DNA from 3 places in the Luteococcus sp. Sow4_B9 genome. Region 1 is predicted to be linked to each of the others. Evidence: riboswitches for the same ligand, from Rfam matches in the RefSeq annotation. Region 1 holds a riboswitch; each other region holds the start of a gene.
The links. Region 1 has a riboswitch for cobalamin ahead of ACTQ49_RS01775 (CbiQ family ECF transporter T component). Riboswitches for the same ligand answer to the same signal wherever they lie in the genome.
Positions count from the first base shown of each region.

Region 2: it holds a riboswitch for cobalamin, as region 1 does, so the genes downstream of both, ACTQ49_RS05175 (ATP-binding protein) here and ACTQ49_RS01775 (CbiQ family ECF transporter T component) in region 1, are expected to answer to the same signal.
Region 3: it holds a riboswitch for cobalamin, as region 1 does, so the genes downstream of both, ACTQ49_RS13340 (ABC transporter substrate-binding protein) here and ACTQ49_RS01775 (CbiQ family ECF transporter T component) in region 1, are expected to answer to the same signal.

Region 1 is NZ_JBQKKT010000002.1:98,749-100,943, reverse strand. Features, by position in the region: gene ACTQ49_RS01775 (CbiQ family ECF transporter T component) at 1-794, opposite strand, end outside; cobalamin riboswitch at 912-1,038, opposite strand; gene ACTQ49_RS01770 (glycosyltransferase family 2 protein) at 1,117-2,112, shown strand; gene ACTQ49_RS01765 (polysaccharide deacetylase family protein) at 2,177-2,195, shown strand, end outside.
Region 2 is NZ_JBQKKT010000005.1:91,747-93,941, reverse strand. Features, by position in the region: partial or broken gene ACTQ49_RS05175 (ATP-binding protein) at 1-958, opposite strand, end outside; cobalamin riboswitch at 1,006-1,150, opposite strand; gene cbiE (precorrin-6y C5,15-methyltransferase (decarboxylating) subunit CbiE) at 1,233-2,195, shown strand, end outside.
Region 3 is NZ_JBQKKT010000028.1:26,219-28,413, forward strand. Features, by position in the region: gene ACTQ49_RS13340 (ABC transporter substrate-binding protein) at 1-1,366, opposite strand, end outside; cobalamin riboswitch at 1,519-1,699, opposite strand; gene ACTQ49_RS13345 (MATE family efflux transporter) at 1,842-2,195, opposite strand, start outside.

The DNA.
Region 1 (2,195 bases):
AGGCAGGACCAGGACCAGGGACCAGCACCGGGCACGCCCAGCAGCAGGAAGGTGCCGTAGGTGATCAGGACCATCGACGCGAGCATGGCACCCGTGGTCGCCGGCCCCACCGGCTCCTGCTGGTGCGTGCGGCCGTAGCCACGCGATTCCATGCCGGCGGCCAGCAGCAGGGACCGGTCGATGGCGTCCTCCAGCACCGGAACCAGCACGGTCCCGGCAGCGCGCCAGCCGGTCGACCGACCACCCCGGAGGCGTCGGGCGCGACGCACCCGGCCGACGCTCTCGATGAGCTGGGGCGCGACGCTGAGCGCCACCACCAGCGCGACGCTGAGCTGGTAGAGCGCCGGCGGGACCGACCGCAGCGCCCGGCGCGGATTGGCCAGGGAATTCGCCGCGCCCACGCACAGCAACATGGCCACCAGGCGCAGCGAGTCGTACAGGGTGTACAACAGCGCGTCGAGGGTCACCGGACCGCCCAGCCGCACTCCGGCGGCCCAGGCCGGCAGCTCGATGCTGGGCAGGGTGAACAGCACCTGCCCGGAGCGATTGACGCCCATGAAGACCTGGAAGATCATCCGGATGCCCAGAACCACCAGGGCCAGCGTGAGATAGGCACTGGTCGAGCGGGCCCAGGGGGCGTCGGACCTGCGCTCCAGCACCACCAGCCAGACCAGCGCGGTGGCCAGGACAACCACGAGCGGATTGTGCAGCAGGCTCACGGCCACGGCACAGCCCAGGGCCCACCCCCACCAGGCCATCGGGTGCACTGCGCGCGCCACGGTGCGTCTGGCCACGGTCGGTACCTCGACGGCACGGCCTGCGGCCACGGAACGGGACATCGGGCAGGAACTCCCAGGCTCATGCATGCGAGCAGCAGGGGCGATCCCCAGCCCCCGCATGCCTCGACGGGTGGATGAAGCTTTGCTGAGATGGGCATTCCGGCTCGGACATGGTCCTCACGGCTGCGGGTCAGCTCCGGTCTCCCACCGGATTCCCCCATCGCAATGGATCCACGGTATCCCCTGTCCGCAGGCTGGACGAACCGCCCTCGAGGACGGCACGATCCGTCCAGCACACTCTCAGCCGGCTGCCACTGTCCACGGCTAGCGTTGCCGGATGGACAGTCCGACGCTGGTCACCATCGCCGTCCTCACCTTCCACCGCCCGGAACAGATCCGGCAGACGGTGGCCCTGTTGTGCCGTCAGGCCCGGGAGCAGGACGCCGCGTGGCAGGTGGAGGTTCTGGTGGTGGACAACGATCCTGCCGGCTCGGGACGCGCCGCCGTCGAAGCCCTCGACCTGCCCGGCGTCCGCGTCGTGGTGGAGTCCACGCCCGGCATCGCCGCGGCCCGCAATCGGGCACTCGATGAGGCTCGGGGCCGAGACGTCCTGCTCTTCCTGGACGACGACGGCCGCCCGGCACCCGGTTGGCTCAGCCTGATGCTCGAAACCTGGCGGCAGAGCCACCCGGCGGCCGTCGCCGGCTGGGTGGACACCCGCTATCTGGGTCGGGTTGACCCGTGGATCCATGCCGGGGGCTTCTTCACCCGGCGCCGTTGGAGGGACGGCCAGCCCCTGCAGGCCGCCGCCTGCGGCAACCTGCTCCTGGACCTGCACCAACTGGGCGATCTTCGCTTTGCCCGGAGTCTGGGCCTGAGCGGCGGGGAGGACACCCTGCTCACCCGGCAGTTGGTGGCCCGAGGGGGGCGCATCGTCTTCTGCCACGACGCCGTCGTGGAGGACCAGGTGGCAGTGGAACGGATGACGCGGGGTTGGGTGCTGCAGCGTGCGCTGAGCCATGGCAATACCGGCGGACTCCTGGACATCCACCTGTCCAGCTCCGCGCTGGCCCGCCCGCGACTCCTGGCCCAGGGGTTGGTCCGGCTGGCAGGGGGCGGCCTGCGGTCCGGCCTGGGCACCGTCACCGGCGACCGGACCCACAGCGCCCGGGGCGCGAGGGCCGCCATGCGCGGACTCGGTATGGTGCTGGCCGCGACCGGGCTTGCCTATCAGGAGTACCAGCGCCACGGCAGCTGGAGGCAGCGTTTCTCCCGGGTGCCCGAGGACCTGGCTCCCGGTCAGCCCCGCGGGGTCCGCATCAAGCCTTCGTAGACCACATCCGTCGTACACCCCATCCGTCGTAGACCACATCCGTCGTACAGATCAGGAGATGCCCGTGCAGCCTGCAGTCCGCA
Region 2 (2,195 bases), on a different contig from region 1:
TGCGACGGCGGCGGTGCGGCAGCGCCAGCAACGCGGCCTGACGGATGTCGGCCCGTGTCACACGCTCACGCCCCTGCCAGGCGGCGTGGGCAACGGCGGCGCGGGCGGTCACGATGTCAGCGCGCAGACCGTCAACCTCCAGTGCGGCACAGATCTCCGCGATCTTGAGCAGGGCGGCATCCCCCAGCCGAACCTGCGGCAACAGCTCCATCGCACGGGCAATCCGCTCCCCCAGGGCCTCGTCGGCGGCGCGATGCCGGGCACGGAAGGCGGCCGGGTCGGCGTCGAAGGCCATCCGCCGACGCACCACCTCGGCACGCAACTGCCAGTCCTTGGGGGCGGCCACCTCGACGGTCAGGCCAAAACGGTCGAGCAGCTGCGGGCGCAGCTCGCCCTCCTCGGGATTCATGGTGCCGATCAACACGAAGCGCGCCGCGTGCTCCACGGAGACGCCGTCGCGTTCCACCGTCGCACGTCCCATGGCGGCGGCATCCAGCAGCAGGTCCACCAGATGGTCGTGCAGCAGGTTCACCTCGTCGACATAGAGGATGCCGCGGTGGGCGCGGGCCAAGAGACCGGGCTCGAACTCCACACTGCCCTGCGACAAGGCACTTTCCAGGTGAATGGAGCCCAGCACGCGGTCTTCCGTGGCTCCGACGGGCAGCTCCACGAGCCGGACGGGACGGCTGGTGACGGCGCCGGTGAAGGGCGCGTCGGGCGAGGTGGCCTCGGGATCGGCCGGATCGGTGGAGAAACGGTCCCCCTCGTGGACGTCGATGGGCGGCAGCACGGCGGCCAGGGCCCGGACGGCCGTTGACTTGGCGGTGCCCTTCTGGCCGCGGACCAGAACGCCACCGATCTGCGGCGAGATGGTGCTCAGCACCAGGGCAAGACCCATCGGGTCGAGGTCATCGGGATCGCAGCCGACGATGGCCGTGAAGGGAAAATGCTGTGGCATGGAGGCTCCCGCTCGCGTGTGCCGGACAAGGACGGCGCGGACACATGTACCGCGCACGGCAAGAGGCCGGTCTTCGGACTGACGACCACAGGGATCGATCACCGCAGCGGGCCTGTGCCGGACTTCCACCGGCTTCCCAGATTCTCCCCTTCCCGACGAGCGGTTCGGGGCACCTCGTGCCTCGGGCCACTCTAGCGCGTGGCGAGTCTGGCCGTGGCCCACCCAGACGACACCGGGCCAGAAACTGTCACCGCCGGGCGATAGCGTTCCTGCCATGAACGCGGAGACTCACCCCATCACGGTGCTCGGTATCGGCGCCGACGGCTGGGACGCCTTGACACCGGCTCATCGCGAGCTGGTGCTGGGCGCCGATGTGGTGCTGGGCGGGTCGAGGCACCTGGCGATGCTGCCGGCGGCCGATGCCCGCGCCACGCAGCGACGCGAACCGTGGCCGACGCCGCTGCGGGAGAGTTTGCCGGGCCTGCTGGAATCGCTGCCCGCCGGGGCGGAGGTGGTGGTGCTGGCCAGTGGCGATCCGATGGTCAGCGGCATCGGGTCAACGCTGGTGGAGCTGCTGGGCAACCGCCGCGTGCGGATCATCCCCGCCGTCTCGTCGGTGGCGCTGGCCCGGGCCCGAATGGGCTGGGCTGCCGAAAGCTGCGCGGTGGTCAGCGTCGTCGGCCGGCCCGTTGAACTCGCGTTGCGGGAGCTCGCCCCCGGGCGACGGGTCCTGGTGCTCAGCTCCGACGAGACCACCCCCGAACGACTCGCGGCACTGCTCACCGCCTGCGGCCACGGCTCCTCCACCCTGACGGTGCTGGGCAACCTGGGAGCGGCCGACGAGTCGCGGCGCAGCGGCACCGCCGAGACCTGGGACGGTCCGTCGCCGCGGCTGAACATCGTCGCGCTGGAGGTGGCCGGGCCCACCGTGACTGGTTGGGCGGCCGGGCTGCCCGACGAGGCCTACGAGCACGACGGCCAGATCACCAAACGCGACATCCGGGTCAGCGCCCTGGCCCGACTGCAACCGATGCCGGGCGAACACCTGTGGGATGTGGGCGCCGGCTCGGGCTCCGTGGGCATCGAGTGGATGCGCAGCCACCCGACCTGTCGAACCACCGCCGTGGAGGGCAATCAGGAACGAGCCGCCCGGGCCATCCGCAATGCCCATGCCCTCGGCGTTCCCGGGCTCCAGATGGTCACGGGCCGGGCCCCCGACGCGCTGGCCGGACTGGAC
Region 3 (2,195 bases), on a different contig from region 1:
TGGCAACCGTGGCTCGTTCCTCGGTGTTCGGAGCACTGTTGAACTGTTCGATCAGCTTGTTCAAGGCAGGGTCATCCAGCTGCCCATGGTTCTGCGCGCCGCCGTGGGTGAGCGAGCCGTGGATGAAGTAGGAACCGTCGCCCCGGGTCACCGTGTTGGCGGAGTAGGTGGCCACATCCCATTCCTTGCTGGTCAGGTGCTCGTCGATGTTGTCCGCGGTGACGATCTTGAAGCTGATCCCAACCTGGCTGGCGGAGTTCTCCATCACCTGGGCGATCTGGGGCAGCTCGGGCCGTGCCACATAGGTGACGATGTTCATCGTGAGCGGCTTGCCCTTGCTGGTCACCTTGCCATTGCTGACCTCCAGCCCGGCCTGCTGGAAGTACTTGAGTGCCGCCTCCTTGCCGGATGGCCGGGTCACCTGCCCGGGGGAGATGGCGGTCTTGCCGGGGAAGGGATTGTCGGTGGGCTCGGCGTAGCCGCTCATCACGGTCTTGGCGATGGCCGGCCGGTCCATCAAGGCGTCGATTCCCCGACGGAAGGGCTCCTTGGCCCACAGTGCGGCCTGGGGGCCCTTGTAGTTGAACAGCAGGTGGTAGACCCGGGTTCCCGTCCGGGTCTCGACGGTGTACCGGTCGTCCTTCTTCAACCCGTCGAGGGTTTCGGTGGAGGGTCGGTAGATCACGTCGGCCTCCCCGGACTGCAGCGCCAGCAGCCGGGCATTCGCGTCCTGGTTGGCGGTCATGGTGACCCGCTCCAGCTTGGCCTTGCCACCCCAGTACGCGTCGAACCGGCTCAGTTCGGCCGCCCCGGTGGTGTTGAAGCTGTCGAACTTGAACGGCCCGGTGCCGACGGGCTTCTCGATGCCGGCCTCGGGGTCGATGATGGCGGTGTTGAAGTGGATGAATTCGCTCATCAGGCCCGCATAGGGCTTGTCGGTGGTGATGGTGAGGGTCTGCCCGTCGGCCTTCATGGATTCGATCGGCAGCAGCTTCTTCACGCCCGGGTTCTTGCTGATCGCCCGGTCGATGTTCTGCTGCACCACCTGTGCGGTCAGCTTCTTGCCGTTGTGGAAGGTGACCCCGTTGCGGATGGTGAGCTGCCAGGTATGGCCCTTCTGGGTCCAGGCCGTGGCCAGACCGGGGGACAGGGCCCCGGTCTTGATGTCCAGCTTGACCAGCGTCTCGACGGTGCCAGAATTCAGGACGAAGGCCGTCTGCACCACGTGCGGGTCGGTGGTGTTGGCCGGGTAGACGGTCACCAGGCGCAGCGTGTGCGGGGCTCCCGACGAGGCCGAGTCATCCGAGACGCCGCATCCGGTCAGGACAACGGCGGCCGTCATGAGGGCGGCGAGGGTCTTCTTCATGGTGGTTTCTCTCCAGGATCGTGGATGCCAAAGCATCCGGAAGAGAATCCAGGCAGCAGAACACTGCCGACTGGCTGACCTGTGACCGGCCAACAGCGGCTCGTAGCGGGCACGGGTGTGCGCCCATTTTCGTTCCCTCCATCTGCGTGGATTCCTGAACGGACACGCAGGCAGTTCTCCTGGCTCCAGTTCATGGGCCGCACTCGCCTTCCCAGCCCCGAAGGGCCAGTGGCATCGTGAGTGCGGCCTCCCTGTCACAGTGGCGAGACCGCGCCGGACTCACACCGGCTTCTCTGTTGGGCCCTGACGGGCACCTACGTGTACGTGGCGGAGCATAGCACCGGGCCGGGCCAACTCGGCTCGCCCACGGGAACAGATGTGGTGATGCCGCCCCCACATCGTGAAGTGGGGTTCCAGTCAGGGCAATGAAGTGATGACTCCACGGCATGGGTCAGGGGCGTGGAGGTACCTGACGTCAGGCGGTGATCCGCATCCACTTCCCGGAGCCGAAGCGATGGCGCACGATCAGGAAGCGGACGACCTCCTCCAGACTGAGCATGGCGTAGACCCAGGGCAGTGACAGGAGCCAGATGAAGGCGCCGGCCAGGGCAAGCGGCACGCCGACGAGCCACGCGGCGAGGCTTTCGCTGAGCAGTTGGAAGCGGCTGTCTCCACCGGCGGGGAGGATGCCGCCCGAGATCACCTGGTTGGCCACCTTGAACACGAGGTACACGGCCAGGATCCGCAGCACGGCGGTGGCCTGGGTCGCGGCCGTGTGATCGACGGAGTAGAGGTCCACGTAGAGGGGAGCGACGAGGGCAAGCCCCGC